DNA from 3 places in the Streptomyces sp. NPDC018833 genome. Region 3 is predicted to be linked to each of the others. Evidence: riboswitches for the same ligand, from Rfam matches in the RefSeq annotation. Region 3 holds a riboswitch; each other region holds the start of a gene.

Region 1 (10,383 bases), on a different contig from region 3:
TCCCGACATCGTGGTCCGCAGTGCGCGCCGTCCCTCCTGCACGGTCTCCAGGAGGCTTTCCACCTCGCTGTCGGTCACCAGGTCGACAGGGACGTGCGTGTCCAGCAGATCGCGAGCGCTGGGGTACTGACCGTTGTCCTTGCGGGAGTTCAACCACTCGCAGAGCGTCTGGCCGCTGCCGCGGAGCGGCTGCAGCACGAAGAGCGAGGTCGCCGCCTCGCCGAAGCCCTGCGGCAGCAGACGCCAGTTCCCTGGCCGTCCGACGAGCATGCCGCCCGAGCACAGGGTCAGCGGTACCCCATTTTTTGGCGCGTCGGGGAGCTCAACGGCCGAGTCCGCCTCGTGGAGGTCTTGTGCGCGCAGGTGCTTGGGCCGGTCGGCGCCGTCCTCCTGCTCCTGGCCGCTTTGCGGCGGGTGGACTCGGGTGGTCTCCAACCTGGCCAGGTTACGTAGCAGTTCGAATTGACCGTCGAGTTCCGGTCGGTAGAAGAGCGCGGATGGGATCTCGCAGCCCACCCGCGTCCTGCTGTCGTCGATCCAGGCGTCCGGAGCGGTCGGGTGCACTTCGCGTCGGAGGTGGTCTGTCGGATCCACCTGCAGCGGCAGGTGGACGAACTCGCGCAGCTCGGGATCCGGCTCGTACGCCTCGCCGATCCGCTGTGGCTCTCCGTCGCCATCGCGTACGCCGACGGCCTTGCGGACCGCCGCCTCGAAGACCTTCCCGCGCGGCCAGCTCACGCCGGCCGAGGCGACCGCCCGGCGTAGCGCCGTGACGGCCTCTTGGCCCCTCGTCCATGTCGAGCCGACCAGCGGACGCAGGGCGGCCACCAGGGCAGCGGGATCAGGGGTCTTCTGGATCACGCGCGATTCGGCGAGCCGAGTCAGGACCTCCTCGGACAGTTCGTACCTGAGCCGCAGCGGTTGATCGATCGTGACGCGCTGGTACATCAGTTCGTGGGTGGAGACCACGCGGACCCGGTCGTCCGGCTGCTGGGCGGGGTCGGCGGACAGGGCGTCCAGGTAGAGCCCGGTGATCTCGGCGATCTGGTCCGACGTGATGTATTTGCGCTTAGAGCCGATGGAGCGACGCATCCGCTGCCACTGGTCTTGAGCGTTCAGCAGCAGCACCTGGCTCCTGCGCTGTGCCGGCTTGCGGTTGCTGAGGACCCACAGGTAGGTGCTGATGCCGGTATTGGGGAAGAGGAGGTCGGGCAGCGCGACCACGGCCTCGAGCCAGTCGTTCTCCACGATCCACCGCCGGATGTCCGATTCGCCGGACCCCGCGCCCCCGACGTACATCGGGGAGCCGTTGAAGATGACCGCTATTCGGCTGCCGCCCTCGCCCGAGGCGTTCACCGGCTTCATCTTTGCCAGCATGTGCTGAAGGAAGAGCAGTGAGCCGTCGTTAATCCGGGGAAGGCCGGCCCCGAAGCGGCCTGCGAGACCGAGCTGTTCGTGCTCCGACCGGACCGCGTACTCGCTCTTCTTCCAGTCGACGCCGAACGGCGGATTGGCGAGGAGGTAGTCGAAAGCGGTTCCCTGGTGCCCGTCCTCGGTGAAGACGTTCCCGAAGGCGATCGTCGAGTCCCGGCGGCCACTGGTCATCATGGTGGCACGGGAGATCGCCCATGACTCCCGGTTGATCTCCTGGCCGTACAGCGTGACGTCTGCCTGGGGGTTCATCAACGCGATGTACGAGGCAGCCTCGGTCAGCAGGCCGGCCGTCCCGCAGGCCGGATCCAGGATGGTGCGGACGGCATGCGGCGACGTCAGGAGGTCCGAGTCGGCGGAGACGAGGAAGCTGGCCATCAGGTGAGCGACGTCCCGGGGGGTGTAGTGCTCCCCGCTCGCCTCGTTGCCGCTCTCCGCGAACCGCCGGACGAGCTCCTCGAAGAGGCTCTCCATGTGGTCGTCGGTGATCATCTGCCCCAGGTCGATGGAGACGAACTGCGCGACGACGCGGTAGAGGAGTCGGGCCTGGTGCAGGCGGGTGACGGTCCGCTCAAACTCAAAGCCGTCCAGCAGTTCCCTGACGTTCCGGGAGTACCCGTCGACATGGGCCAGGAGCAACCGGTCGGCGTTCTCCGGATCGCTGAGCACGCTCTCCATGGAGAACCGGCTGGAGTTATAGAAGGGCCAACCCGAGGCGGCCGTCAAGCGCTCCTCACGCTCCTGCTCGCCGTCGGTACGCTCGGCCTCGTCGAGCACCGCCTTCCGGCTCCGGGCCAGCAGGCAGTCCAGTCGGCGCAGCACCGTGAACGGCAGGATCACCCGCCCGTACTCGGATGACTTGAAGTCGCCGCGCAGCAGGTCGGCCACCGACCAGACGAGCTTGGACAGATGCCCGGTGCCGTCACTCATACTGCCCTCCGCAGGCCGGTGCCCTCTATGGGACTGATCATCCCATGGCGGTGGCCGGGCCGGCCCACGAGGAGCACGGGACGCCGACATGCCGGTGACGGTACCTGGGGACCTGGGCGTCGCTACCGTCGTCGGTCGTCCCTCGTCAACCGTCGATCAGCCGACCGGACGTCAGCAGTCGTTCTCTTTTGGCGAAGCTGCTACACCTGCCCAGACTTCATATCTGCAATGTGCTCCACACCAGACATGAACGCCAGACCTGACGAAGCACTGCTCGGTTCACTCCAGCCAGTCCGTCTCGTCCCTCGCATCTGGCGCGTCGTCGGTTCGGGCGCGGGCGGCCTGTCGCGAAGCGCGAGGAGGGATTGTTTGGCGTGACGCTCGTTTGACGCTCCGAGTTCCCGTACGCGGGACAACGGGCGGATAGACCGCCTCTGACCTGGGCTTTTTTCGTGGCCCGTCCAGGTCGATCCCTTTCCGATGACCTCGCTTGTGGAGTGCGTGGCGATTCTGGAGCCTGCGCAAAAGGGTGCCTGACCTGCGGTTTCTTGTCGGGGTGGGGGATGGCTCGACTTGTTTCCATGGGTGCATGGTGTGGAGTCTTGCCATACGTCCGGGACGGCTTCTTCTCAGCCGCGAGCTCGCTGTCCGAGAGGGCGCCCACCGTTCGAACGCGGTGGTGCGGACCAGGAAGTAGTCGTTGAGTACGCCGCCACGGTCACGCGCATACGCAGAACCAATGAGCCTTTGTTGCCACGCATGCCGCAGGGGGCCGTCGAAGACGAGTCCGAGTCCGACTTCCTCGTACAGCTCGCCTTTCAGCGCCGGTGCATCGACTCGCCCTCCTCGACGCCACCTCCAGGAGCCACGCAGACAACCTCGCCCGGAAGTGCGCACCGGCAGAGTAGAACGCGATCCTCCTCGTCCAGGACGACCGCGCGGGTACCGAGTGACGTAGTTTCAGCGGGGCGACGTCTGAACTCCATTCATCGGCCGCCTTGGAATGAAAAGGGTCGCGGGCGTCGGACAGCGGTCAACCGCTGTGCTTGAAGCCCTTGCCAGTGCGGTCAAGCGGGTCGGCAGGCAGGGAGAGGAAGCGGGCCCGCAACGCGTCCCACGCGTTGAGCCGGGTGAAGTCGGGGGTGTCGAGAAGTTCCTGGCGGTCGGTGAGGAAGGGGTTGGGCAGCAGGACGGTCATCATCTGTTCGTCGCGGCCGTTGAACAGGCGGGCTCCCCAGCTGACGGGGCTGCCGTCGGAGCTGATGGTGCGGTAGAGCTCGGCGCGGGAGCAGCGGCGGATGCGGCCCAGTTCGGGGCCGGAGGCAGTGTGCTCGCCGATGCACAGGTGGAAGTGCCAGGCGCCGAAGTCGACGGTGATGTAGCCGTCGTTCATGGTGATAGCGGTGGGGGCGCCCGGGGCGCCGACCTCCCAGGCGGCGCCTTCGACGATGGGCCCGAAGTGGATGTGCTGCCAGTGGTCGGTGAAGACGGTGGTGATGAGGTCGAGGAGGGTGGCCTCGTCGACCGGGAGGGGCCAGACATGCTGGGTACCGCCGCCGGGGGTGTCGACGACGGTCGGCTCGGTGGTCATGAGGTCTTCTCCTTGGTGTTGAGGACGCAGTCGCCGCAGGTGCCCGCGCCCGGCACGCGGTAGTACAGGCAGCAGCTGCGGCGTCGGAAGGCGAGCGGCTCGGCAGGGGTGGTGCGGTGCGTGCCGGCCCCTGCAAGTGGAGGCTGGTCCAGCAGGGCGTGGACGAGTGGTACGACGGGGAAGAGGGAGTTCGGAGCCCTGGCGAGCAGGACGCGATGGGCCCCGATCAGCGCCGAGGCGGCGTTGCCGCGCAGGGTGTGCGGGGACACGCCGGACGCGCGCCGTACAGCGTCGGCCCAGGGGACCAGGTTCTGGACGATGACGGCGTGGTGCAGGGCCGGGTGTGGTTCCCGGTCCACTTCTCGCGGGTCCGGAAGCCACAGGTCGAGGGGGCCGGAGGCGGGCATGCGCCACCACAGCCGTTCGGGACCCAGATTGGGGACACGGCCGGTGAGCGTGGCGCAGGCCAGGGCGATCGACCAGAGCCGGGAGGCGGTGCCCAGGTGCAGGGTGGACGCGGCCACCCTGAGCTGGTCGGTGCCCAGCCGCCCGGCAACGACTCGTACGCTTGCTTCCAGTGCGACGGGGTCGGCGTACAGGTCGGTCATCGGCCGGAAGCCGTGCGCCTGGGGGCGGGGGCCGGTGGTCACCGCGAAGTAGGGGCCGATCGCGGAGACCCGCGCCAGGACGTCGGAGGTGATGCCCGCGTTCACCATGTCCGTACCGTCCGCGTCAGTTCTTGGAAGCCGAGGACGCGGGCGACCTGTCCGTCCGGTCCGGTGAGGGTGAGCCGGTCCGCTCCTCCCCAGCTCACCCGTGTGGTGGCGGCCGGGTCGCCCGGGGCCGCGACGGCCAGTCCTTCGCGGGCGAGGGCGCGTTCGAGGAGCGGAAGCACATCGGCCGGCGCGTCCACCGCCACGTGAGCGCGTGCGGTGCGGCGCAGGCCGAACGTGCCGGACACCGCGTCGAAGGCGAGATGGTCGGCGTCGAAGGCGGCGGCGACGGCGCCACTGCGGATCAGGTCCTCGGGTGCCCCGGCGTGGACCCCGGATTCGCGGTCGACGAGCCACACCGCGTCGGCCACCCGCAGTGCCAGCTCCAGGTCGTGGGTGCTGACCACGACGGTCAGGCCCTTGTCCCGGGCGAGGTCGCGCAACAGAACGGTGAGTGCCACCCGTGAGGGCACGTCGAGGAAGGCGGTCGGCTCGTCGAGGAGGAGGACATCGGGCTCCTGGGCGAGGGCGCGGGCCGTCAGGACGCGCTGGCGTTCGCCGTCGGAGAGTTCGGCGGCCGGCCGGTCCGCCAGATGCCCCGCGCCCACCGCCTGCAGCGACCAAGCGACGGCCGCGTGGTCCGCGGCTGTGAGGCGGCCGGTGAATCCGGTGTGCGGGTGTCGGCCGAGCCCGGCCAGTTCCCGTACGGACAGCAGCCCGGCGTCCACCCGGTCGGTCAGGACAACTGCCAGCCGGCGGGCGAGAGTGGTCGGCGGCTGGTGTGCCAGGTCCGCCCCGCCGATGTGTATCCGGCCGTCGAGTGGTGGCAGGAGACCGCACAGGGTGCGCAGCAGCGTGGATTTGCCCGCGCCGTTGGGCCCGAGGAGCACGGTCAGTTCGCCGACTCGCGCTTCCAGGTTGAGGCCCGACAGCACGGCCCGGTTCGCTCCGCGCCCGCGCGGCGACCGGGTCCTGTAGCCGACGGCGAGCCCTTCGGTGGCGAGACCCTCGGGGCGGTCCTGTCGGTCGGCCGTGTCCGTTACGGGTTCGGTCATGGTGTCGGTCACGAGGCCACCCCTTGTACGCCGCGACGGCTGCGGATCAGGAACGTGATGACGACGGGGGCGCCGAACAGCGAGGTGATGGCGTTGAGCGGCAGTACGGAGTCCGTGCCGGGCGGCTGGCTCAACAGCGCGCAGGCCAGCGCGAGGAACGCCCCGGCGAGCATGGACGCCGGGATGAGCGCCCGGTGGTCCGAGGTCCCCAGCGCCACGCGCGTCAGGTGCGGGACGGCCAGGCCCACGAAGGCGATCGGGCCGCAGAACGCCGTGGCCGCGCCCGCGAGCAGCGCCGTGCCGAACAGTGCCAGATCGCGGCTGCGCCCCACGTTCAGCCCCATGGTGCGGGCGTAGTCCTCGCCCAGCAGCAGGGCGTTGAGACGTTTGGCGGTCAGCAGCGCCGTGAGCAGGCCCGCGCCGATGACGGGCAGCATCACCTGGAGGTCGGGCCAGGTGGTGGCGCTGAAACTGCCCAGGCCCCACATGACGAACTGCTGGGCGCGCTCGGGCCGGGCGTAGACGAGCATCACGCCGACCACCGCGGTGGCCGCCGAGCCGATCATGACGCCGATGACGAGCAACGTGACGGCCGACCGCACCCACCTGGAGATCAGCAGGACGAGGGCCAGCACGGCGGCGGCGCCGAGAGAGGCGGCGATGACGACGCCTACGCGCCCCAGGCCGGCCAGGTCTCCGGTGAAGCTGCCGGCGACGCCGCCGGTGCCGACCACCACGGCGGCGACGCCCATGCTGGCACCCGAGCTCACCCCTAGGGAGAACGGATCGGCCAGCGCGTTGCGGAACAGGGTCTGCATCTGCAGGCCCGCCACCGCGAGGGCGGCCCCGACGCCGGCGGCGGTCAGCGCGCGCGGCAGTCTGACCTCTTCGACGATCACGGTCCAGCGCGGGTCGTCGGCGGTGGCACCGAACAGGATCCGCACCACGTCCGCCACCGGCACCGGATGGGAGCCTGTCGCGAGGGTGAGCACAAACAGCACGGCGGTACCGACCGCGAGAGCGAGGACGACGGAGAGGCGCCGCCGTCCCGGCCGCGCGGCGCGCGGGGCGTCCGGGGCGGCGGCCGACGCCAGGGTCATGTGCGTCGTCACGCCTTGGGCACCTGCTGGTAGAAGGTGAACGTGTGGTCCTTCGCCTGGTCCGGGTGCATCAGCGCGAAGAGGTCGGCAAGGACGAGGTCCGGGCGCAGCACACCGCGCTCGAAGTAGTCGTTGCCGCCGCCGGGGCCGAGCGCCTTGGTGTTCGTCCAGACCCCACCGTCGGACACGGCCTTCAGCTGCCCGTACCGGCTGTCGGCCTTCACCGCGTCGGCAGTGGACTTCCACTGCTGGTCGGCGATCCAGACCGGGGCTTGGCCGCCTTTTGCGTACACGGCCTCGAAGTTGAGCTGGAGGCCGCCGGTGCCCGGATCGCCGGCCCACGGGTAGGTGCCGCCCGCGTCCTTGATCAGTTGGGCCGCGTAGCTGCTGCCGGCGGGCATGGACCAGGTGCCCTGGTACATCGTGCCGGGCAGGACCTCCACGGGCTTGCCCGCCTTGACCGCTTGCGCGCCCTTTTCGGCGACCTTCCGGTAGTCGCCCTCGATGGTGCTGAACACCTCGCCGGCGCGCTGCTCCGCCCCGGTGAGCGCGGCCATGGCCTTGACCCACTCGGCGCGGCCGAGCGGACTCGGCTCCAGCCACTCGGCGTTGGCGACGACAGCGATGCCGGCCTGACGCAGCTTGGGGTACTGCGGGTCGTCGGTGCCCTGGGTCATCAGGACGTCGGGCTTGGCGCCGATGACGGTCTCGGCGTTGAGTGTGCGGTCCTTGGCGTACTCGGTGACCTTGCCTGCCTTCACCCCCTCGATCACCTCGGCGGAGGAGATGGCCGTGGCGCTCGCGACACCGGTCAGCACGCCCAGGGTTCCGGTCTCGGTCAGCAGCGGAAGGTGGGTGGTGGAGGCGGAGTACAGGCTCTTGACGGGAACGGAGACCTGCTGTGCGGACGCCAGGTCACCGGTCAGCTTTGGCTTCGGCGCACCGCACTTGACCAGTACGTATGACTCGGGCTTGCCCTTGGGGAAGGGCTCCTTGACGGTGAGGACCTGGTAGCTCTTCTCATACCGGAGGGAGAAGTTCTTGGCGTGCTTCACCGTCGACTTGACCGGGAAGTAGTCCTTGGCCGGGTCGAAGTCCTTGATGCAGCCCTTCCCGGCGGTCTTTGCCTTGGCGTCGGCGGGTGGGCCGGAGTCACCGCCGCATGCGGTGAGTGTGAGGGCGGCGGTCAGGCAGGCTGCCGCGGCGACCAGACGGCGGCCGGGCATGAGGGACCGTACGGACAAGGTGACTCCTGGTGGCGTGCGTGGGCAGCGCGTACCGGCATTCCGATGCGCGTGATGCGGTGTACGGGAAGGAATCCGCTGGGGGCGGTTCTTCAGTCCCTTGGGGAACGGGCCCGTGCGTTAAGCCAGGCAGGCCGACTCCGCAGAACCACGGGCAGCACCTGGCTGCCACCGCACATATGCAGGCACACGAGTGCCACCGCCTCTCCTGGGGAAATCCGCCCCGTACATCGAGGTGCGACGGCGTGAGTCTCCTGACTCGGGATCACAGCTTCTCCGGCCTTCCCACTCCCGGATGGGGTGGTGGCCATGGGTGGAGTCGCTCCCCTTACACAGTGGCGGTACCGTGCCGGAATCTCACCGGCTTCCTCGTTCCGCCGTCGCTTGTCGGACGGAAGCATCGCAGAACCGGCCCCGGCCCGCCAGACGCACCTCTGTGCGATCAGCCACAGCCGTAAGTGCAGCCATCACGACAAGGAGTGCTCTGCCCCGGTCGGCGCGGCCGGGTGAGGCTCGCCGGGGAGGAAGGTCACCTGGGGCGCGCCCGTGCGCGGATGGGCGGTGACCTCGCTCGTCACGCCGTAGACCTGGGCCAGGAGTTGGGGTGAAGCTTCCCCTTGATCGTGGACACCTGGAGACTGGGACTTGAGGTTCCAGAGGAAGTAGCACCAGGTGGGAAGCAAGTACACGAAGCGGTACTCCGAGGAGTTCAAGGGGGACGCTGTCGCGCTCGTCGACTCCTCGGGCAAGACGGTCACTGCGGTCGCGGGGGAGTTCGGCATCAGCTCCGAATCCTTGCGCGGCTGGTACCGCGAGGCCAAGACGGACCGGGGCGAGGGCACCCCCGGCGAGTTGACCAGTGCCGAGCGCGAGGAGCTCAAGCGGCTGCGCAAGGAGAACCGCGAACAGCAGCAGACGATCGAGATCCTGAAAAAAGGCGACCGCCTTCTTCGTGAAGGAGAACGACCGGTGAGCGAGTTGTACCGGTTCATCCATGCGGAGAAGGCGAACTACCCGATCGTTCTGCTGTGCCGGGTGCTGCATGTGGCCCGCTCCTCCTGCTACGCCCGGCGCGAGGCGAGGCCGCCCCTCGCGCCCGGCAGTCCGCCGACGACGCGCTCGCGCACGAGATCACGGTGCCGCACCTCGCTTCCCGTCGCGCCTACGGCGTTCCGCGCATCCACGCCGAGCTGCGGCGTCGGGGGCGCGGGGTGAACCGCAAGCGCGTCGCCCGCGTGATGCGCGAGCGCGGCATCCGCGGCGTCACCCGCCGCAAGCGGTGCTCGCTGACCCGGCCGGATATGAAGGCGAAGCCGGCCCCGGACCTGATCGGCCGCGACTTCCACGCCGAGCGCCCCGGCACCGAGCTGGTCGGCGACATCACCTACCTGCCCACCGCGGAGGGGTGGCTCTACCTCGCCTGCCGGCTGGACCCGGCCACCCGCGAGGTTGTCGGCCATGCCATGGCCGGCCACCACCGCGCCGAACTCGTCGTGGACGCCCTCGACATGGCTCAACGACGCGGCGGACCGGCGCCCGGCCGCGTGGTCCACAGTGATCGCGGCAGCGAACACACCTCGGCCCAATTCCGCGATCACGTATGGAGGTTGGGGCTACGGCAAAGTTGCGGGCGCACCGGGGCATGCTTCGACAACGCCGCCGCGGAAAGTTTCTGGGCTCTCCTCGAAGAAGAGATCGGCACCCGCACCTGGCCCGACCGGGCCACCGCCCGCGCCGAGGTCTTCAACTTCATCGAGACCTTCTACAACCGCCGCCGTCTGCGCAAACACAAGACCTTCGGCTACCTCACCCCGGCCGAGACCCGGCAGCGGCATCAGCACACCCTCGCGGCATAACGAACGAGTGTCCAACGTCACGGCGAAACTTCACGGCACCCGCTTCCCTGGGGCCGGAACAGGCCCGGCGGGAAACCCGGGTGGTAAGTCGCCGGGCAAGGCCGCCGCAGGTGTCGCCGCCGCCATCGCGGGAGTGATGCTGGTGTTCGCGCTCGCGGAGGGCCACAGCACGTCGGGCGACGACTCCGACTCCTCCGCGATTCCCGCTGTTTCTGCCGATCCGTACGTGCCCGACGATCCAACGTATGGCGACTCCGCCGTCGATCCGGACGACACGGTGACCGAGGACCCGTCGACGGAGGAACCCGACCCCGATCCGCTGACCGACGATCCCGCCCCCGAAACGACGGAAGCCCCGGCCCCGCCACCTGCCCCGACCTCGCCACCTGCGCCGGCTCCACGGCCGAACTATTACGGCGCCATAGCCGTGGCGAGCAACGGCGCCTACGGCCGAGCTTGGGAC
Region 2 (10,383 bases), on a different contig from region 3:
GGACGCGCTGGAGAAGCTCGCGGCCGATGCCGGGTTCGCCGCCGAGGACTGGTCGTCCTCCGTCCGGCTGCTGTGCCGCGCCTGCTCCGAGGGCGTGATGCCGAGCGCCGAGGGCGAGGGTGAGCACCTCGACCCGCACGACCACAGCGAACCGGGCCACCCGGGGCCGCTGGGCCACCGGACGGCCGGTGACCTCTGGTCGCCCGAGCGCGAATGCGGTATCGCCGCGCCGGCCGGGCTGGTGCGCGGGCTGCTGGACGGCTGGGTGGCGGACAGCCCGGACAGCCGTGAATGGCGGGATCTCGAGGAAGTCTGCTGACGCCTGCCCGTAGGCTGTACGGACGCGTAAGTGACCGGGCACCGGCCCAGGGATCGGGTAATGAGAAGGGCGTACGGCTGACATGGCGTCGCAGCAGGAGACGGACCAGCAGGTCGACGATGGTTTCGTCGTGGACACGGAGAACTGCGAGGAGCGTGAGCGGGCCTACCGCGAGCGCGGCACCTCCCGCCCGATCACGGTCGTGGGCAATCCCGTGCTGCACAAGGAGTGCAAGGACGTCACCGAGTTCGACGACAAGCTCGCCGCTCTCATCGACGACATGTTCGCCAGCCAGCGCACTGCGGAGGGTGTCGGCCTCGCCGCCAACCAGATCGGCGTGGATCTGAAGGTCTTCGTCTACGACTGCCCCGACGACGAGGGCATGCGCCACGTCGGCGTCGTGTGCAACCCGGTGCTGGAGGAGCTTCCCCCGGAGCAGCGCCACCTCGACGACTCCAACGAGGGCTGCCTCTCCGTCCCGACGGCGTACGCCTCACTGGCCCGCCCCGACTACGCGGTGGTGCGCGGTCAGGACGCCCAGGGCAACCCGATCAAGGTGCGCGGCACGGGCTACTTCGCCCGGTGCCTGCAGCACGAGACGGACCACCTGTACGGGTACCTCTACATCGACCGGCTCTCCAAGCGTGACCGCAAGGACGCGCTGAAGCAGATGGCCGAGGGCACCCCGCGCTACGCGGTCGTCCCCAACGACTGACCTGTACGACCACACGAGGGCCCCGTTCGGCGCGCCATGCGCCACGCCCTCGGTGACCAGCCCATCACCGTGACCAGCGGCTTCCGCTCGTACGCCTGCAATGACGCGGTCGGCGGCGCGTCCAGCAGCCGCCACCTCTACGGCGACGCGGCCGACCTGGGTGCAGGCCCGCACTCGCTGTGCAAGCTGGCCAGCAGGCCCGCTACCACGGCTTCAACGGAATCCTGGGTCCGGGCCACCCGGGCCACAACGACCACACGCACGTCGACCACCGCAGCAGCCGCTACTGGTCGGCGCCCAGCTGCGGCATCTGACCGCGGCAGTGCAGAACGAAGCGGCCCCGCACCTCCCTCACGCGAGGTGCGGGCCGCGGCACTGTTCCGGCAGCGGATCAGAAGTCGTCGTCGAAGGCGACCGAGCCCTCCACCGCCACCTGGTACGCCGACGGGCGGCGCTCGAAGAAGTTCGTCAGCTCCTGGACGCCCTGCAACTCCATGAAGGAGAACGGGTTCTGCGAGCCGTACACCGGAGGGAAGCCGAGGCGTGTGAGGCGCTGGTCGGCGACGCACTGGAGGTACTCGCGCATCGATTCGGTGTTCATGCCCGGCAGTCCGTCGCCGCACAGGTCCCGGCCGAACTGAAGCTCGGCCTCGACGGCCTCCGCGAGCATGTCCGTGACCTGCTGCCGGAGCTCGTCGTCGAAGAGCTCGGGCTCCTCCTTGCGGACGGTGTCCACCACCTCGAACGCGAAGTTCATGTGCATGGTTTCGTCCCGGAACACCCAGTTCGTTCCGGTCGCCAGGCCGTGCAGCAGGCCGCGCGAGCGGAACCAGTAGACGTAGGCGAAGGCGCCGTAGAAGAACAGACCCTCGATACAGGCCGCGAAGCAGATCAGGTTGAGCAGGAAGTGGCGGCGGTCGGCCTTCGTCTCCAGGCGGTCGATCTTCTCCACCCCCTCCTCTCCATCCAACGCAGCCATCCAGCGGAAGCAGAACTGCGCCTTGTCGCGGATGGACGGGATGTTCTCCACCGCCGAGAAGGCCGCCGCGCGCTCCTCCGGGTCGGGCAGATAGGTGTCGAGCAGCGTCAGATAGAACTGGACGTGCACGGCCTCCTCGAAGAGCTGGCGGCTCAGGTACAGCCGCGCCTCGGGGGAGTTGATGTGCTTGTAGAGCGTCAGCACGAGGTTGTTGGCCACGATCGAGTCGCCCGTGGCGAAGAAGGCGACCAGCCGGCCGATCATGTGCTGCTCGCCCGGGGAGAGCTTGGCCAGATCGGCCACGTCGGAGTGGAGATCGACCTCCTCCACCGTCCAGGTGTTCTTGATGGCGTCCCGGTAGCGCTCGTAGAAGTCCGGGTAGCGCATCGGACGGAGAGTCAGCTCGAAGCCCGGATCGAGCAGGTTCTTGGCGGTGTTCTCGGGCATTACTGGCAGGCCTCGCAGGACTCGGGGTTTTCGAGGGAGCAGGCGACGGCGTCGGGGTCGGGTGCCGCCTGTACGGGGATGGTCGCCTGGGCGGCGCGGGCGATCCTCGTCGCCGGGCGCGAGCGCAGGTAGTACGTGGTCTTCAGGCCCTGCTTCCAGGCGTATGCGTACATCGACGACAACTTGCCGATGGTCGGGGTCTGAAGGAACAGGTTCAGCGACTGCGACTGGTCCAGGAACGGCGTGCGGGCCGCCGCCATGTCGATCAGGCCGCGCTGCGGGAGTTCCCACGCCGTCCGGTACAGCTCACGCACCTCGGCCGGGATCCAGGTGAAGCCCTGCACCGAGCCGCTGGACTCGCGCAGCGCCTCGCGGGTCTGCGCGTCCCACACACCGAGCTTCTTGAGGTCCTCCACCAGGTAGCCGTTGACCTGGAGGAACTCCCCGCTCAGCGTCTCGCGCTTGAAGAGGTTGGAGACCTGCGGCTCGATGCACTCGTAGACGCCCGCGATCGAGGCGATCGTCGCCGTCGGGGCGATGGCGAGGAGGAGCGAGTTGCGCATGCCGGTCGAGGCGATGCGCGTGCGCAGGGCCGCCCAGCGCTCAGGCCAGTTCAGCGTCACGTCGGTGCCGTAGTGGTCCGGGTGCAGAACACCGCGCGCCGTGCGCGTCTGGGACCAGGCGGGCAGGGGGCCGTTGCGCTCGGCGAGGTCGCAGGACGCCTCGTACGCGGCGAGCATGATCCGCTCGGCGATGCGGGTGGACAGCGCACGCGCCTCGGCCGAGTCGAAGGGCAGCCTGAGCTTGAAGAAGACGTCCTGGAGACCCATGGCGCCGAGCCCGACGGGGCGCCACTTGGCATTGGAGCGCCCGGCCTGCTCGGTCGGGTAGAAATTGATGTCGACGACTCGGTCGAGGAAGGTGACCGCGGTGCGGACGGTGGCGTCCAGCCGCTCCCAGGCAATCCCCCCGCCGTCGGCTCCCTGCTCGACGAAGGCGCCGAGGTTCACCGAGCCGAGGTTGCAGACGGCCGTCTCGCCGTCGTCGGTGACCTCCAGGATCTCGGTGCACAGGTTCGAGGAGTGCACGACCGGGCCGGGCTCGGCGGTCTGGTTGGCGGTGCGGTTGGAGGCGTCCTTGAAGGTCATCCAGCCGTTGCCGGTCTGCGCGAGCGTGCGCATCATGCGGCCGTAGAGATCGCGTGCCGGAATGGTCCGGCGGGCGAGGCCGGCGGCCTCGGCCCGGCGGTAGGCCGCGTCGAACGCCTCGCCCCACAGGTCGACCAGTTCGGGCACGTCGGCCGGTGAGAACAGCGACCAGTCGGAGTCGGCCTCGACGCGCCGCATGAACTCGTCGGGGATCCAGTGCGCGAGGTTGAGGTTGTGCGTACGCCGGGCGTCCTCACCGGTGTTGTCGCGCAGCTCCAGGAACTCCTCGATGTCCGCGTGCCAGGTCTCCAGGTAGATCGCGGCGGCGCCCTTGCGCCGGCCGCCCTGGTTCACGGCGGCGACGGAGGCGTCGAGGGTCTTGAGGAACGGGACGATGCCGTTGGAGTGGCCGTTGGTGCCGCGGATCAGCGAACCCCGGGCGCGGATGCGGGAGTACGAGAGCCCGATGCCGCCCGCGTGCTTCGAAAGGCGCGCGACCTGGTGGTAGCGGTCGTAGATCGAGTCGAGTTCGTCGAGGGGTGAGTCCAGCAGGTAGCAGGACGACATCTGGGGGTGGCGGGTGCCGGAGTTGAAGAGCGTGGGGGAGGAGGGGAGATAGTCGAGCCGGCTCATCAGGCCGTACAGGTCGGCCACCTCGTCCACCGCGCGGGTGCTGCCCGTCTTTGAATCGGATGCAGTCTCGGCGAGGCCGGAGGCTACGCGCAGCATGAAGTGCTGTGGCGTCTCGATGACCTGACGGCTGATGGGGTGGCGCAGGAGGTAGCGGCTGTAGAGCGTGCGCAGGCCGAAGTAGCCGAAGCGGTCGTCGGCACCCGGGTCGATCAGTGCGTCGAGCCTGGCGGCGTGCCGGGCCACGAACGCGGCCGTGCGGTCGGCGATCAGGCCCTCGCGGTGGCCGACCGAGACGGAGGCGGAGAACGACACCGCGCCCTCACCCGCAGCCTCGTCGGCGATGGTGCGGGTCAGCAGCCGGGCGGCGAGACGGGAGTAGGCCGGGTCCTCGGAGATGAGGCCGGCGGCGGCATCGGTGGCGAGGGAGCGAAGTTCGGCCGCGTCGGATCCGGCGTGCCGGCCGCGCAGCGCGGCTGCGGCGACCCTGCCGGGGTCGGCGTCGGGCAGATCGGCGGTGAGGTCCGTCAGGGTCCGCAGAAGTACGGTCCCGGGGCCGTCCGCGGTCCGGTCTGCGGTGCCTGAAGCCGGATCGGCTGGCGCGATGGTCATGTGGTGCTCTCCCTCGCTCGGCTCTGGGCCGGCGGAGGGCGGGGCCATTCGGTCGCCGGATCCGCGTACGGGCAAGCACGACTGATGGCGTCCACCGGCCCAACCGCGAGGCCCGGACGTCTCGGCACCCGGTTCGGTCGAGCCGGATGCACCGTCGGCAGGTCCTCGGACTTGTCGGATACGGCGAAGCGCACCGGATCACACCGTTGCGGGACAGTTCCGGATTCGCACCGGATTCCCCTGCGGCGACAGCGAGCATGAGCATACATGTGGGGGCGGGTGGCTGCGCATGCCCCCACATGTTGTGTCTCCGTGGCGAACGGAAGGCCGGGCGGTGAGCTGTGAACCTCGCTATCGTGGTGGACGAAGGGAGGGTCCATGACCGTGACCACCGATCGCCCGCACCTGGACACCGACGACTTCGACGAGGTCTTCCGGATACTGGCCCGCACGACCGAGGGCGTGCGTCTGGAACTGATCGACGGGAAGCTCAGGAGCAAAGCGGTGCTGGACGGGGATCACGGGCGCATCATCCAGTGGCTGACGCGCATCTGCATGCAGGCGCGTCCGGAGCTGTGGCTCCATCCGGACCAAGGCCTGAAGGTGCAGGAGTACCGGAAGGGCCGGGCCAGGCCGGACGGCTCCCTGGCTCCCAGTGACGCCTTCGTCGGCCAAGGCGAGTGGGCAGACCCCGACCAGGTGCTCATGGCCGTCGAGGTCACCTCGTACGACTCGGACACCGACGAACGCGACCGCGTCGAGAAGCCACGCTCGTACGCCCAGACGGGCATCCCGGTCTACTTGCTGATCGACCGGGACAGCTGCGAAGTGACGGTCTTCAGTCAGCCCGACGGCGTGCGCTACGAGAACGCCCACACCGTGCCCTTTGGCAAGGACATCAGCCTGCCGGCACCAGTGGACATCACCCTGGTGACCGAGCAGCTCAAGGACTGGGTGAACTGACCGCACGACGAAGGGCCGTCGCATCTCCCCCGGGGAGACGCGACGGCCCTTGCGTACGCGATCGTCAGTGGCCGCCGGGGGCACCCGCCGTGGCCGACGGCAGCTCGGTCTTGACGCCGGGGTCTCCCGCGTCGGCCGTGTAGTCGGACGGGCTGGTCTCGTCGACGCCGTCGGGGGCCTTGAGCGCCTTCAGGACGAAGGTGAGGACCACGGTGACGACGACGTTCAGCACGAACGCGGTGAGGCCGATGTAGCCGATCTCGCCGATGCCGGGGATCTCGGCCGACGAGCCGCCGAAGTGCTTCTGCGTCGGGCTGGCCACACCGTACGCGGCGGCCGTGCCGTAGATCATGCCGGCCGCCCAGCCGGCGATGAGCGCCCAGCGGTGGAACCAGCGGGTGAACAGGCCGCCCACCAGGGCAGGGAACGTCTGCAGGATCCAGATGCCGCCCAGCAGCTGGAAGTTGATCGCCACGGTCTTGTCCATGGTGAGGACGAAGGCCAGGGCGCCGACCTTCACCAGCAGCGAGACCAGCTTGGAGACCTTGGTCTCCTGCGCCGGCGTCGCGTCGGGCTTGAGGAAGTCCTTGTAGATGTTCCGCGTGAACAGGTTGGCCGCGGCGATGGACATGATGGCCGCGGGGACCAGCGCTCCGATGCCGATCGCGGCGAACGCGACGCCCGCGAACCAGTCCGGGAACATGTTCTCGAACAGCTGCGGGATGGCGAGCTGACCGTTGGTCACCTTCACGCCCGCGGCGATGGCCATGAAGCCGAGCAGCGCCAGCAGGCCGAGCATCAGCGAGTACAGCGGCAGGATGGTGGTGTTGCGGCGGATCACCTCACGGCTGCGCGAGGAGAGCGTCGCCGTGATGGAGTGCGGGTACATGAAGAGCGCGAGCGCCGAGCCGAGCGCCAGGGTGGCGTAGCCCCACTGGCCCAACTCACCGGGCACCAGCGCACCACGTGGCTTGTCGGTCGCCGGGTTGATCTGGGTGTACGCCTCTCCGGCCTTGGCGAAGATGTCGTCGAAGCCGCCCAGCTTGATCGGGATGTAGATGATCGCCACGGCGATGACGATGTAGATCAGCGTGTCCTTGACGAACGCGATGAGCGCCGGGGCGCGCAGGCCGGAGGAGTACGTGTAGGCCGCGAGCACACCGAAGGCGATCAGCAGGGGCAGGTCCTTGATGAACCAGTTGGTGTCCTCGCCGCCGCCGACGCCCATGACGTCGAGCACGGCCTGGATGCCGACCAACTGGAGCGCGATGTACGGCATGGTGGCGAGGATGCCGGTGACGGCGACGGCCAGCGACAGGCCCTTGGAGCCGAAGCGTCCGCGGACGAAGTCCGAGGTGGTGACGTAGCCGTGCTTGTGCGACACCGACCACAGCCGCGGCAGGAAGGTGAAGATCAGCGGGTAGACGAGGATCGTGTAGGGGACGGCGAAGAAGCCGGCCGCGCCCGCCGCGTAGATGGCCGCCGGGACGGCGACGAAGGTGTACGCGGTGTAGAGGTCGCCGCCGAGCAGGAACCAGGTCACCCAGGTGCCGAACGACCGGCCGCCCAGGCCCCATTCGTCGAGGCTGTGCTCGTTCTCGGCCTTGCGCCAGCGCGCGGCCAGGAAGCCCATGACCGTCACGGCCACGAAGAAGAAGATGAAGACGCCGAGTGCGACGCCGTTCACGCCGTCCTTCACTGGGACGCACCCCCTTTGCGAGCGCGCTGGTCACGCTGCCACAGCTTGTAGGCGATCATCGTCAGCACGGTCGATACCAGGACCCAGAGCATCTGGTACCAGTAGAAGAACGGCATGCCGATGAAGGTCGGCTCGAGCTTCGCGTAGGAACCGACCCAGAGCATCGCCACGAAGGGCGCGAACAGGCAGAGGGCGATGATCACGCGCACCGGTGTGACGACCGGTTGTTTCGCTTCGGGCGCTTCAGGCGCGTCCGGTGCCTCGGGCAGTGCTGACATGCGGCTCCGTCCCCTCACTGGTCACCTGTGTAATGCGCACGAAATCTAGGCGAGCCGTTCGAGCCTCGTCATCCCCCGTCCGCATATCGGTACGGCAACGACTTCGCGCCATGACTGTGCAAAACATGACATGGCGTCGCAACCTGCTGCGACGCCATGCCGGACACCCTGTCAGGTGGGAACCACGGTCTCGGCCGGACCACGACGTGAGCCCGCAAAGCGGCCTTCAGTCCTTGGGCCGTTGGAGTCTCGCGACGAACTTGTAGCGGTCGCCGCGGTACACCGAGCGCACCCACTCCACCGGTTCGCCCTGCGCGTCCAGGGAGTGGCGCGAGAGCATCAGCATCGGCAGGCCCACGTCCGTGCCGAGGAGGCCCGCCTCGCGCGGCGTGGCAAGCGAGGTCTCGATGGTCTCCTCGGCCTCGGCCAAGTGGACGTCGTACACCTCCGCGAGGGCGGTGTAGAGCGAGGTGTACTTGACGAGCGAGCGGCGCAGCGCCGGGAAGCGCTTGGCCGACAGGTGCGTGGTCTCGATCGCCATGGGCTCCCCGCTGGCCAGCCGGAGGCGTTCGATGCGCAGGACCCGCCCGCCGGCCGAGATGTCGAGCAGGCCAGCCAGCGTGTCGTCGGCTGTGACGTATCCGATGTCCAGCAGCTGAGACGTGGGCTCCAGGCCCTGTGCCCGCATGTCCTCGGTGTACGAGGTGAGCTGGAGGGCCTGGGAGACCTTGGGCTTGGCGACGAACGTGCCCTTGCCCTGGATGCGCTCCAGCCGGCCCTCGACGACGAGCTCCTGCAGAGCCTGGCGCACGGTCGTGCGCGAGGTGTCGAACTCGGCCGCGAGCGTGCGCTCCGGCGGCACGGGAGTCCCGGGCGGCAGTGTCTCGGTCATGTCGAGCAAGTGCCGCTTCAGCCGGTAGTACTTGGGCACGCGCGCGGTACGCGCGCCTGCTGCCCCGCCCTCGGCTTCGGTGCCGGCCCCGTCCGTGGTCATGCCCCGCCTTCCCGACTGCTGCGCTCCTGCCGTCACCGGCTCCTCCGTCTCCCAGGTCATGTCCGGCCGTTCATGCCGGGCTCGCGTGCCCTGGCACGCACGCTCGCTGCGTTGTCGTCAATCGCCGACGCTCCGCGTCGGCTCAATCCTCCGCCTTGCGATCGCACGCACCAGACCCCGTTTGCTGATCCGGCCTGATCGGCCGGACAGGACCTAGCGGCTCACATGGTGGCACGGACCGCTCACGGGTCGTCGCCCTCCCTCATGTGTCGGTCCGATAACGGACGCGACTGCCCTTCTTATACACCCTTGACACCCTCAAAGGTCTAGGCCAAGCTCCCGGTACTGGTCTAAACCATTAAGGACCAGATCCCGGCCCCAGGGCAGAATCCGGCGCGCCACCGTCAAGTGCTGCGCGACTCCCGGGTGGTGGGGGGGACTCTTGCATCCCTTGAGGAGGGTGGCGTGAAGCGCAATCTCGTAGCAGCGGTGGGTGTGGCGGCCATGATCGCGTCGGTCGCGGCATGCGGTTCGGACGGCCAGGCCGAGTCGGCCAAGAACCCGAAGGACCGCAAGGAGACGCTGACCGTCTGGCTGATGGTCGACGCGCAGTCCACGTGGCCCGAGCTGGTGAAGGAGGTCAATGACCGGTTCAACGCCAAGTACCCGGGTGTGAAGGTCAACGTCCAGTACCAGCAGTGGGCGGACAAGACCAAGAAGCTCGACGCCGCGCTCGCCGGCGACAAGTTCCCGGACGTCGTCGAGCTGGGCAACACCGAGACCATGACGTACATCCTCAACGGCGCTCTCGGCGAGATCGACCCGAAGAAGTACGAGAACTCGGACACCTGGATCGGCGGCCTCAAGGACACCTGCACCTACGAGGGCAAGCAGTTCTGCGTGCCGTACTACGCCGGTGCGCGGGTGGCCATCTACAACAAGGACATGTTCAAGGCGGGCGCGGGCACCGAGACGCTGCCCACCACCGAGGCCGAGCTGACCGCCGCCCTCGACAAGGTGCAGGCGAAGTACGGCAAGGACAAGGCGTTCTCGCCGCTCTACCTGCCCGGCCGCTACTGGTACGCCGCCATGTCGTACGTCGCCGCGTACGGCGGCCAGATCGCCACCTACGACGAGGGCAGGAAGGAGTGGAAGGCCGCTCTGTCCACGCCCGAGGCGCAGAAGGGCATCAAGCACTTCGTCGACCTGGTCGGCAAGTACAACCACGGGGACAAGACCAAGGACGAGCAGGACCATGCCAACGTCATGGCCAACGAGAAGGCCGCCCTTCTCTACGGCAACGGCTGGGAGGCCGGCAGCGTCACCGACCCCGCGGGCAACGGCAACGCCAAGCTCAAGGACAAGATCCTCACCGCGGGCATGCCCGGCCCGAACGGCAAGGCGCTCCCGTCCTTCATCGGCGGTTCCGACCTCGCCACCATCTCCAAGTCCAAGATCCAGGACCTCGGCGAGGAATGGATCTCGATGTTCACCAGCGCCAAGTCGCAGGAGGTCCTGGCCTCCAAGAACATCCTGCCGAACAACACCAAGCAGCTGGAGCCGCTGAAGGCCAAGCCGGAGACCGCGGCGATCGCGGGC
Region 3 (10,383 bases):
GTGCAGCCGCGCAGCCCGCATGGCGAGCGCGAACGCGTCACCCGCCCCCCGTGCCGTGGCGCGGCCGTCCGTCACCACGACGAGCAGCGGGCGGCGCGAGGGGTCCCGCAGGCGCTCGACGCGCAGCACCTCGCGCGCCTTCAGCAGGCCCGCCGCCAGGGGCGTACGGCCGCCCGTGGGCAGTGACTCCAGCCGGGCCGCGGCCGCGTCCACCGACGACGTCGGCGGCAGCACCAGCTCCGCGTCCTTCCCGCGGAACGTGATCAGCCCGACCTTGTCACGCCGCTGGTACGCGTCCAGCAGCAGCGACAGGACCGCGCCTTTGACCGCGCTCATCCGCTGCCGTGCCGCCATGGATCCCGAGGCGTCCACCGCGAACAGCACGAGGTTGCCCTCGCGCCCCTCGCGGGTGGCCTGCCGCAGATCGTCCCGGCGCACCACCAGCCCGGGGCCGCTGCGCCCGCGGACCCGCTGGTGGGGCGCCGCGGCCTGCACGGTGGCCGCCAGGTGCAGTTTGCCGAGTGCGCCCCGCGGCCGCCGGGCACCCGTCGTCCGCCCGTGCTCGGTACGCGCCCGGGACCTGCGGCCCGATGCGCCCTCGCCGAGACCGGGCACGCTCAGCATCTTCGCGCGGAACGGCTCCGAGGCCCGTACGGGCTGCTGCTCACCGCTCCCGGCCCCTGGAGCCGGCGTGGGTCGCGGAGCCTCCTCGGAAGGCTCGGAGTGTTCGGCGGACTCGGGTGACGTGTCAGGACCCTGGCCCTGCGGAGGCACCCCGCCCCCGCCGCCGGGCCCGCCGCCGCCGGGACCGCCATCGCCGGGACCGGGATCCGGGTCCGGGTCGGGCTCCGGCTCGTCCTCGCCGAACTCCTCCAGCGTCCGGTCGAGCTTGTCCTCGTCCAGGCCGGGTGCGTCGAAGGGATTGCGTCGCCTGCGGTGCGGCAGGGCGAGCAGCGCGGCCTGCCGTACGTCGTCGGGGGTGACCTCACGGCGGCCGGCCCACGCGGCCAGCGCCGTCGCCGTACGCGCCATCACGATGTCCGCGCGCATGCCGTCCACCTCGAAGGCCGCGCAGGTCGCCGCGATCTGACGCAGCACCCCGTCACCGAGGACCACGCGCGGCAGCAGCTCCCGCGCCGCCACGATCCGGTCCCGCAGCGCCGCCTCCTCGTCCGCCCAGCGCGCCGCGAAGCCCGCCGGGTTCTCGTCGTACGCCAGCCTGCGGCGTACGACCTCCACCCGCCGGTCGGGGTCCCGGGAGGCTGCGACCTCCACCGTCAGGCCGAAGCGGTCCAGCAACTGCGGCCGCAACTCGCCCTCTTCGGGGTTCATGGTCCCGACGAGCAGGAAGCGCGCGTCATGCCGTACGGAGACGCCTTCGCGCTCCACGTAGGAGGCGCCCATGGCCGCGGCGTCCAGCAACAGGTCGATCAGGTGGTCGTGGAGCAGGTTGACCTCGTCGACGTACAGGATCCCGCGGTGCGCGTCCGCCAGCAGGCCGGGCTCGAAGGCCTTCACCCCCTCCGCGAGCGCTCGCTCGATGTCGAGCGCCCCGACCAGCCGGTCCTCGGAGGCGCCGACGGGCAGTTCGACCATGCGCGTGGGCCGGTGCTGCGCCGGGCTGTCCGTGTGCGGTCCGTCCGGGCACCGGGGATCGGGCGCGGCCGGATCGCAGGCGAAGCGGCACCCCGCCACCACCGGCACCGGCGGCAGCAGGTCCGCCAGCGCGCGCACCGCGGTGGACTTGGCCGTGCCCTTCTCTCCGCGAACCAGGACACCGCCCACCGCCGGGCTGACCGCGTTGAGCAGCAGCGCCAGCCGCAGGTCGTCCATGCCGACGACCGCGGTGAACGGATAACGGGTGCTCATGCTCACTCCTTGACGTGACGGGGTGTCACCTGGGGACGGGACCCGCGGGGCGCTCACGGTGCCCCCGGCGGGACGAACGGCAGCCCGTCCGGCGGGCCCTGCTCGATCAGCCGCAGCAGCGCGTCCGTGTCCGCGTGCTCCTCGATCAGATCGCCGAGCCGGTCCAGCTGCTCCTCGCGCAGCGCACCGAAGCTCGTGTCCGGCGCCGGCACGAAACGGCGGCCCGCCTGTGCGGCGATCCGGCGCAGGAACGCCCGGCGGAAGCCGTCGCTCTCCAGGGAGCCGTGCCAGTGCGTGCCCCACACCGACCCGACCCGGCAGCCGTCCAGGAACGCCTCGCCGCCGAGGACTTCGGCGACGCCATGGTGGATCTCGTAGCCCTCCACCCGCTCGCCGAGCGCCTCGCCGACGGGGCGCGCAAGGGTCTTCTCGTGCGCGAACCGCACCCGCACGGGCAGCAGTCCGAGTGCGTCGACGGCACCGGCCTTCGACTCGACCTCGTCCTCGATGCGCTCCGACAGGATCTGGAAGCCGCCGCAGACGCCCAGCACCGGCCTGCCCTCCGCCGCCCGCCGGACCAGAGCGTCCGCGAGCCCGCGCTCCCGCAGCCACGCCAGCGCCCGTACCGTGCCGCGCGTGCCCGGGACGACCACCAGGTCGGCGTCCGCCAGTTCTTCGGGGCGGTCCACGAAGCGCACCACGACACCCGGTTCGGCGGCCAGCGCGTCCACATCGGTGAAGTTCGACATCAGCGGTACCGCGCACACGGCGACCCGCAGCACGTCATCGCCGACCGGCGGAGCCACGACCGACTCCCTGACCGCCCCGCGCAGCGACACCCGCAGCCCGTCCTCCTCGTCGATGCCGAGGCCGTGCGCGTAGGGCAGGACGCCGAACGCCCGCCGCCCGGTGAGCCCGTGCAGCATGTCGAGTCCTGGCTCCAGCAGCGTCACGTCCCCGCGGAACTTGTTCACCAGGTAGCCGGCGACCAGCGCCTGGTCCTCGGGTGCCAGCAGCGCCGTCGTCCCGAAGAACTGCGCGAACACCCCGCCCCGGTCGATGTCCCCGACCACGAGCACCGGCAGTCGCGCGGCCCGCGCGATGCCCATGTTCACGATGTCCGTGCGCCGCAGATTGATCTCGGCCGGACTGCCCGCCCCTTCGCAGATCACCGCGTCATACGTGCCCCGCAGCTCCTCCAGGCACGCCAGAACCGGCTCGAACAACTCCCGCTGCCTGCCGCCGTGATAGCCCCTCGCGCTGAGCTCGCCGACCGGCCGGCCCATCAGCACGACCTGACTGGAGCGGTCGCTGCCGGGCTTGAGCAGCACCGGGTTCATCAGCGCGGTCGGCTCCACGCGGGCCGCCTGCGCCTGCATCGCCTGCGCCCGTCCGATCTCCGCGCCCTCGCGCGTCACGAACGAGTTCAGTGACATGTTCTGGCCCTTGAACGGCGCGACCTTCACCCCGCGCCGCACCAGCCAGCGGCAGATCCCGGCGGTGACGACGCTCTTGCCCGCGTCCGACGTGGTCCCCGCGACCAGCAGTCCGCCACCGCTCATGTACGCCTCCCCCTCATGGCCCCGTAGGCGAGCCGCGCTCCCGCGCACGCCACGAGCGTCAGCATTCCGATACGCCGCGACAGCCGCACGGCCCGGTCGATGTCGCCGAACTCCACCGCTCGGCCCTGCCCGCCCAGCACAGGCCGGTGCTCGACGCGGCCCCCGTACGACAGGGTCCCGCCCAGCCGTACGCCGAGCGCGCCCGCGAACGATGCCTCCACCGGGCCCGCGTTGGGGCTCGGATGCTTCGCCGCGTCGGCGCGCCACACGCGGACCGCCCCGCGTGGGTCCGGGCCCGCCACGGCGGCGAGCGCCGCGGTGAGCCGTGCGCCGGGCCAGCCCGCCACGTCGTCGAGCCGCGCGGAGGCCCAGCCGTAGCGCCGGTGGCGCGGTGACTTGTGGCCCACCATCGCGTCCAGCGTGTTCACCGCCCGGAAGCCGACGAGCCCGGGAACACCCGCGACCGCGCCCCACACCAGCGCGCCGACGACGGCGTCCGAGGTGTTCTCGGCGACCGACTCGACGACGGCACGGGCGATCTGCTGTTCGTCCAGGGCCTGCGGGTCACGCCCGCATAGATGGGGCAGCCGCGCACGGGCAGCCTCGACATCCCCCGCGGCCAGTGCCTCGCCGATGACGCGGGCCTCCCGGCCCAGCGTCGTGCCCCCGACCACGGCCCAGGTGGCGGCCGCGGTCAGGGCGACGGACGCGACGGGGGAGCGGCGCACGGCACGGGACGCCACCGCGCCCAGAGCCGCGGCGCCGCCCGCGCACACGGCGGTGTGCAGGGCGCCCCAGCCCCGGTGGTCGCGCCACAGCAGGCGCTCCACGGCGCCCGCGGCCCGCCCGAAGGCGGCCACGGGATGCCCGCGGCGGGGGTCGCCGACGAGCAGGTCACTGGCGAGGCCGGCGGCGGCGCCGTACACGAATACACGGTCGGCACGCATCGGGTCAGTGGTCCCGCAGGTGGTGTCCGACGGACAGGGCTGAACGGCAGCCAGGCATGGTGAGGTCCTCACTCAGGGTCCGCGCCCTGGTTCGACGTGACCGGCGGTGAGAGTTCCTGGCTCCCCGGCATGTGCGCCGGATGACAGTGGCGGGACCGCGCCGGATTCGCACCGGACTTCCTCTTCTGCCGCCGTATTTGGCCCCGGCAGTCCACCATGCCCGCGAACGCCCGTCAACTCACCCTTGACCTGCGGCAGGACAGTGTGCGAAGCCCCACATCCCGGATGCGCCGAAGCCGGGCCGAAGGCACACGGGGTGCCTCCGGCCCGGCTCCGAGCGGGACGGCGTCGTCAGCGGACGACAGGTGTCAGCGGGAGTCAGGTGACGATGAGATAGATCCCGTACGTCACGGCCGCGGCGCACAGGGCGAAGCAGGCGTAGGCGCCGGTGCGGACCATGGTGGCCGATCCGCCGTTCGCGCTCGCCGTCTCGTGCTTGGTCAGGCCCACGATGCCCAGGGTGAACAGGCCCACCAGGGCGACGGTGGCGATCAGGCTCACGCTGAACACGGAGCCGAGAGCTGCCCAGTCGATCTTCATGCTGATGATTCCTTACACCGTGGCCGGACGGACCGGCTCGGGGTCGGCCGGCGGCGTGGCCGGGGCCGGGATGGTGGTCTTGAGCTCGCCCGCGGGCGGCGGGGTGACGGCCGCGATGGCCGCGGTGACGACGCCCGCCGGCTCCCCGTCCGAGACGTCGTTGACGTTGGTGTGGTCGACGACCTGGCGGCGGGAGACGAACCAGATGGCGACGCAGGACGCGACCAGGAAGACGGCCACGGCCGCGACGCCCCAGGAACCCTGCTTGGTGACGAACTCCGAGCCCGCCGCGACGAGACCCGCGGCCGGCAGGGTCAGACCCCAGGCGACGAACATCCGGGTCGCGGTGGACCAGCGGACCACACCGCCCTTGCGGCCGAGACCCGCGCCCATCACCGCGCCGGAGCACGAGTGCGTGGTCGACAGCGAGAAGCCGAGGTTGGAGGAGGCGAGGATGACGCTCGCCGCACCGGTCTGGGCGGCGAAGCCCTGCTGCGGCTGCAGGTCGGTCAGGCCCTTGCCCATGGTGCGGATGATGCGCCAGCCGCCGAGGTAGGTGCCGAGGGCGATGGCGACACCGGCGGAGACGATGACCCACAGCGGAGGGTTGGAGCCCGGGGCGATGACGTTCCCGGCGACCAGGGCCAGGGTGATGATGCCCATCGTCTTCTGCGCGTCGTTGGTGCCGTGCGCCAGCGAGACGAGGCCGGCGGAGGCGATCTGCCCGGAGCGGTAGCCCTTGGCCGTGGCCTTCGGGTCGGCGTTCTTGCCGATCTTGTAGGTCAGCCGGGAGGCGAGGAACGCGGCGAAACCGGCCACGAGGGGCGCGGCGACCGCGGGGATCAGGACCTTGGTGATGACGACGCCGCCATTGACCGCGTTGAAACCGGCGGAGGCGACGGTGGCACCGATGAGGCCGCCCATCAGGGCGTGCGAGGAGCTGGACGGCAGACCGATGAGCCAGGTCAGCAGGTTCCAGAGGATGGCGCCGACGAGCGCCGCGAAGATGACTTCAGGGGAGATGCCTGATTCGTCGACGAGGCCACTGGAGATCGTCTTGGCGACCTCCACGGACAGGAACGCACCGACGAGGTTCAGAACGGCGGACATGGCCACCGCGGTCTTGGGCTTCAGGGCGCCGGTCGAGATGGTCGTCGCCATCGCGTTGGCGGTGTCGTGGAAACCGTTCGTGAAATCGAACACGAGAGCTGTCACGATCACAATCGCGAGCAGCAGCGTGATGTGTTCCATTTACCCAGGCAATCGTTTGACGTCATTGACTGGCCGACCGTAGGCAACCTGGGTGAACGGAAGATGAACTGGGTCCGGCTCCACGGTGTCGTTAAGTAGGTACGGGGCATTCCGTTTGGCCTTTCGGGACCCGTTGACAGCACCCGGCGTTCACTCGAACACACTCTGTCGTGGCCGCCGTCCCTGTCGGCCTCCGAGCCCGGCTGCAAGGATCGTCGTCATGACTGATCACGTGCGACAGGACACGATCGAACAGGCCTGGCACGACGTCGTAGCGACGGCCCGCAGAACCGCCGCGGAGGGACTGGTGGTCGGCACGTCCGGCAACGTCTCCGTACGGGTCGGTGATCTGGTGCTCGTCACGCCGAGCGGGGTGCCCTACGACCGGCTCGGGCCCGGCGACGTCGTCGCAGTGGACCTCGACGGCCGACAGACCATCGGCACGCTCGCCCCCACCAGCGAGCTGCCGCTCCACCTGGAGGTCTACCGGAACACAGCGGCCGCGGCCGTCGTCCACACCCACGCAGTGCACGCCACCGCCGTCTCGACTCTGGTGCCCGAGCTTCCGCCGATCCACTACATGACGGCGGCCCTCGGCGGCCCGGTCCGCGTGGCGCCCTACGCCCTCTACGGCACGCCCGAACTGGCCCGCGCCATGCTCACGGCCCTCCGGGACCGCACGGCCTGCCTCCTCCAGAACCACGGCACGGTCGCGTACGGCACGACGCCGGCCGAGGCGTACGACAGGACGGCCCAGCTGGAATGGATGTGCCAGGTCTGGCTGACGGCCTCCTCGGTCCCGCCGCTCACACCGCGGCTCCTGTCCGAAGAGGAACTCGCGTCGGCCGCCACCCGCCTGACGACCTACGGCCAGCCCGGGCTGCCGCACGGCGGTGATTCACGCCAGTGAGGACACGAACGGAGGCCATGCGGCTCCGGGGTGCAGCCCCGGGCGCGGTGAGGCGGCGATCCGGCACCCGCGCCCGCGCGGCGGTGCCCCGTGTTGGACGACATTCCTCTGCGGCTTGGCGGCCGTGGCAGGCGCTCCGCCTCGGGCGGCAAGGTCCCGGGGTGGAGCCCCGGGGTGCGGTGAGGCGGCGATCCGGCGCCCGGCGCGGCGGTGATTCCCGCCTGTCCGGGTGTTTGAGGACATTGCTCTGCGGCGTGGTGGCTGAGGGAGGCGCTCTGCCTCAGGTGGCACGGGTCCGGGGTGGAGCCCCGGGGTGCGGTGAGGCGGCGATCCGGCGCCCGGCGCGGCGGTGATTCCCGCCCGTCCGGCGCTTGAGGACCACGCTCCCGTACGGTCCGGCGCCCGCGGGAGGTCCCCCACCCGAAGGGCAGGGCGGGGTCTGGGGCGGAGTCCCAGTCACGGGAAGGGGCGGGGTGGGGAAAGACCCCCGCCGAGACCCGCCCCGTCCCGCCCACTGGCACCCCCGCCCGCCCCCGTCGACACTGGACCCGTGCGCCCCGCTACAGCGACGGCAGCGGCCGTCACCACACTCATCGGCGTCGGCGCGGCGACGGTCGCCGCCGGCCGTCACGCGTCCAGCGCCGCCCTCGGGGCACCCTTCCGCCGCCCTCTGCCGGGCGACCCGGAGCTCACCGTGCACGAGACCGGTCCCGCCCGCGTGACGCTCACCCGCAGCCTCGCTTCCCTGCGCCCGGGGACGTACGGACTCCAGGGCTCCGGGGTGCACGCCGTCGTCGGGCCCGTGCTCGACGAGGTCGCGCACTCCGCTGACACGGTCGTACGCCGCCTGGAGCGCGTTGCCGACGGGGGGCTCCGGCCCGGCAGCCGGGTCCGCTTCACCCCGCAGGTGTACAGCGGAAACCCCGCCGACGCCCTCGGCATCCCGTACGCCGATGTCCTCGTACCCGGCGAACTGGGCGCGCTGCCCGCGTGGTTCGTGCCGGGTTCCCGCAGCACCTGGGTGATCACGGTGCACGGCATCGGCACCACCCGGGAGCACCCGCTGAACCTGCTCGCGTTCCTGCGCGACCACCAGTTCCCCGTGCTCAACCTCGCCTACCGCGGCGACGAGGGCGCCCCCCGGCCGCCCGACGGCCTGAGCCACCTCGGGGACTCCGAGTGGCGCGACCTCGACGCGGCCGTACGGCACGCCGTGCGGCACGGCGCCGAACGCGTCGTCGTCCTCGGCTGGTCGACCGGCGCCTCGATGGCCCTGCGGGCCGCCGCCAACTCCGGTCTGCGCGATCGGATCAGCGGACTCGTCCTGGACTCCCCGGTCCTCGACTGGGAGGCGACCTTGCGCGCCCTGGCCGCCGCCCGGCGCACCCCCGCCCTGCTGCTGCCGCTCGCGGTGCGCGCCGCGCTCGGCCGTACCGGCCCCCACGGCGACCGGCTCGCCGAGGCCGCCGACCCGCTCGCCGTCCGCGTCCCGATGCTCCTCTTCCACGGGCCGGACGACACCATCGCCTCGTGGGAGCATTCGCGCCGCCTGGCCGCCGACCGCCCCGCTCTGGCCACCCTCCACACCGTCCCCGGCGCCCCGCACGCGGCGATGTGGAACGCCGACCCCATGGCGTACGAAGAAGCGCTCCGCCGCTTCCTCACGCCTCTCATGTAACTCACACAGCCGCAGGCGGGAGACGTCCACGGCCCGGCCCCCCACGTTCCGTTTGGGCTTTCGGGCCGTCAGCGGGAAGACTGCTCCCCGTGACGTCCCGAAAGCCTGATGAGCAATTGGCGCGCAACTCCAGACTCCGTCTTGTCCGCCCGCGATCGCTGGCCACCGCACGACGGGCCGTGACGACCCGGCGCACTCGTCCGGCGCCCCGCCCGCCGGAGGGCACCCCCGCCCCGGCCGAGCTGGCCCGACAGGCCCGCGCGGTCCTCGCCGACGCCGTACGCATCGCTCGGTGGGCGGCCGCGGGCGTGGCCCCCTCCCTGCCCGAAGGGCCGCCCGGAGGCCCCCCGCCCACGGTCCCGTCGGCGATCGGCGCCCAGGAACGGGCGGCAGCCGCATTGGACCTCACACCGGACCAGGTCCGCTCGGGCTGGGACCGCGCCCGCCTCGCCGGTCTCGTCGAACTGCACGGTGGCACCGCACGCCCCGGCTGGCGGCTGCGCGCCTGGGACCGGGACGACATGGCCGTGTTGCGCGGCTGGGTCGCCCTCTTCGACGCCTGGTCGCTCGCGCACCCCGCCCCCGAGGACGTCGCACCCACCGCCGTGGCCGAGGTCGTCGAGGCCGTGCCCCAGGTGCTCTCCCTCCTCCAGCTCTCGGCCGGACCCGTGCTCGTACCGGCCCTGTTCGATCTGCTGCGGCAGCGCGTCGCCGAACTGCGCGAGGAACGCTGCGAGGTCCCCTACGGCCCCCGCGGCGAGGCGGCCCCCGCTGCCGACGAGCAGCCCGCCGCCGGCCCCGCCGTGCCCGCCTCTCCGGCCCCCGCAGGCCCCGGTGACGACGACGTCCCCCTCCCACTGCTGCTCGACTGGGCCCTGGAAGGACTGGCCGCCATCGGCGCGCTGACCCTGGAGCGCGGTCAGGCCACGCTCACCCCCCTCGGCAACTGGGCGGTGTGGGTCAAACTGGAGCAGATCTGCGTCGCCGCCCAGAGCCCCGCGGGCAACATCGAGCAGTCCGCCGAGGACATGCTGCGCGGATGCGCCCGCCTCACCCCCGGACCAGCGCGCGCCGAGTACCGCGCCTGGCTCGCCGCCCGCACCGTCTCCAGCGCGGTCGGTGAACTCCTCGGCGTAGCACGCGGCGAGGACGCCCTGCTGCGCGGACTGGCCTTCGAGGCGCTGCGCGTCGTCGGCGGCCCCGCGGAGCCCGAGGTGCGCGCCGCCGCCGCCGAACCGTCCCTGAGGCCCTACGCCTTGCTGTGGCTGGCGGAGTACGAGGGCGCCGACCCCGAGGACGCCGCCGATGTCCTCACCCGCGAGGAGGCCACCTGGCTCTGGGTGGACACCGCGGCCGCCGTCGCCGACCACGGTGAGCCCCAGCTGCTGCTGCGCCACCTCGATTCCGCCGTGCAGGGCACGGTCCCCGCGCTCATCGAGGAGGTCCGGGCCGGCGGGCACCCCCGTACGGTCCAGGTCCTCGTCGCCCTCGCCGCCGCACACCCGGACCCCGCCCTGGCCAAGGCCGTCCGGCGCGCGGCCTTCCAGGTGCACACCGGTCACGCCT

What was found. Region 3 has a riboswitch for cobalamin ahead of ACH5AF_RS32855 (cobalamin biosynthesis protein). Riboswitches for the same ligand answer to the same signal wherever they lie in the genome.
Region 1: it holds a riboswitch for cobalamin, as region 3 does, so the genes downstream of both, ACH5AF_RS27170 (ABC transporter substrate-binding protein) here and ACH5AF_RS32855 (cobalamin biosynthesis protein) in region 3, are expected to answer to the same signal.
Region 2: it holds a riboswitch for cobalamin, as region 3 does, so the genes downstream of both, ACH5AF_RS22770 (ribonucleoside-diphosphate reductase subunit alpha) here and ACH5AF_RS32855 (cobalamin biosynthesis protein) in region 3, are expected to answer to the same signal.

What each region holds. Positions count from the first base shown of each region.
Region 1 covers NZ_JBIRZM010000015.1:192,596-202,978, reverse strand. The annotation lists gene ACH5AF_RS27200 (N-6 DNA methylase) at 1-2,361, opposite strand, end outside; gene ACH5AF_RS27195 (NUDIX domain-containing protein) at 3,180-3,347, opposite strand; gene ACH5AF_RS27190 (hypothetical protein) at 3,395-3,952, opposite strand; gene ACH5AF_RS27185 ((2Fe-2S)-binding protein) at 3,949-4,668, opposite strand; gene ACH5AF_RS27180 (ABC transporter ATP-binding protein) at 4,662-5,732, opposite strand; gene ACH5AF_RS27175 (FecCD family ABC transporter permease) at 5,729-6,832, opposite strand; gene ACH5AF_RS27170 (ABC transporter substrate-binding protein) at 6,829-8,064, opposite strand; cobalamin riboswitch at 8,291-8,476, opposite strand; partial or broken gene ACH5AF_RS27165 (histidinol phosphatase) at 8,532-8,672, opposite strand; gene ACH5AF_RS27160 (transposase) at 8,737-9,279, shown strand; gene ACH5AF_RS27155 (IS3 family transposase) at 9,201-9,920, shown strand; gene ACH5AF_RS27150 (DUF4189 domain-containing protein) at 9,928-10,383, shown strand, end outside.
Region 2 covers NZ_JBIRZM010000011.1:230,994-241,376, forward strand. The annotation lists gene ACH5AF_RS22750 (tetratricopeptide repeat protein) at 1-319, shown strand, start outside; gene def (peptide deformylase) at 402-1,034, shown strand; partial or broken gene ACH5AF_RS22760 (D-Ala-D-Ala carboxypeptidase family metallohydrolase) at 1,068-1,348, shown strand; gene ACH5AF_RS22765 (ribonucleotide-diphosphate reductase subunit beta) at 1,426-2,460, opposite strand; gene ACH5AF_RS22770 (ribonucleoside-diphosphate reductase subunit alpha) at 2,460-4,850, opposite strand; cobalamin riboswitch at 4,989-5,122, opposite strand; gene ACH5AF_RS22775 (Uma2 family endonuclease) at 5,229-5,813, shown strand; gene mctP (monocarboxylate uptake permease MctP) at 5,878-7,512, opposite strand; gene ACH5AF_RS22785 (DUF3311 domain-containing protein) at 7,509-7,790, opposite strand; gene ACH5AF_RS22790 (GntR family transcriptional regulator) at 8,017-8,784, opposite strand; gene ACH5AF_RS22795 (sugar ABC transporter substrate-binding protein) at 9,250-10,383, shown strand, end outside.
Region 3 covers NZ_JBIRZM010000024.1:42,951-53,333, forward strand. The annotation lists gene ACH5AF_RS32845 (putative cobaltochelatase) at 1-1,869, opposite strand, end outside; gene ACH5AF_RS32850 (cobyric acid synthase) at 1,923-3,431, opposite strand; gene ACH5AF_RS32855 (cobalamin biosynthesis protein) at 3,428-4,378, opposite strand; cobalamin riboswitch at 4,468-4,610, opposite strand; gene ACH5AF_RS32860 (hypothetical protein) at 4,757-4,978, opposite strand; gene ACH5AF_RS32865 (anion permease) at 4,991-6,229, opposite strand; gene ACH5AF_RS32870 (class II aldolase/adducin family protein) at 6,450-7,139, shown strand; gene ACH5AF_RS32875 (alpha/beta hydrolase) at 7,690-8,817, shown strand; gene ACH5AF_RS32880 (hypothetical protein) at 8,907-10,383, shown strand, end outside.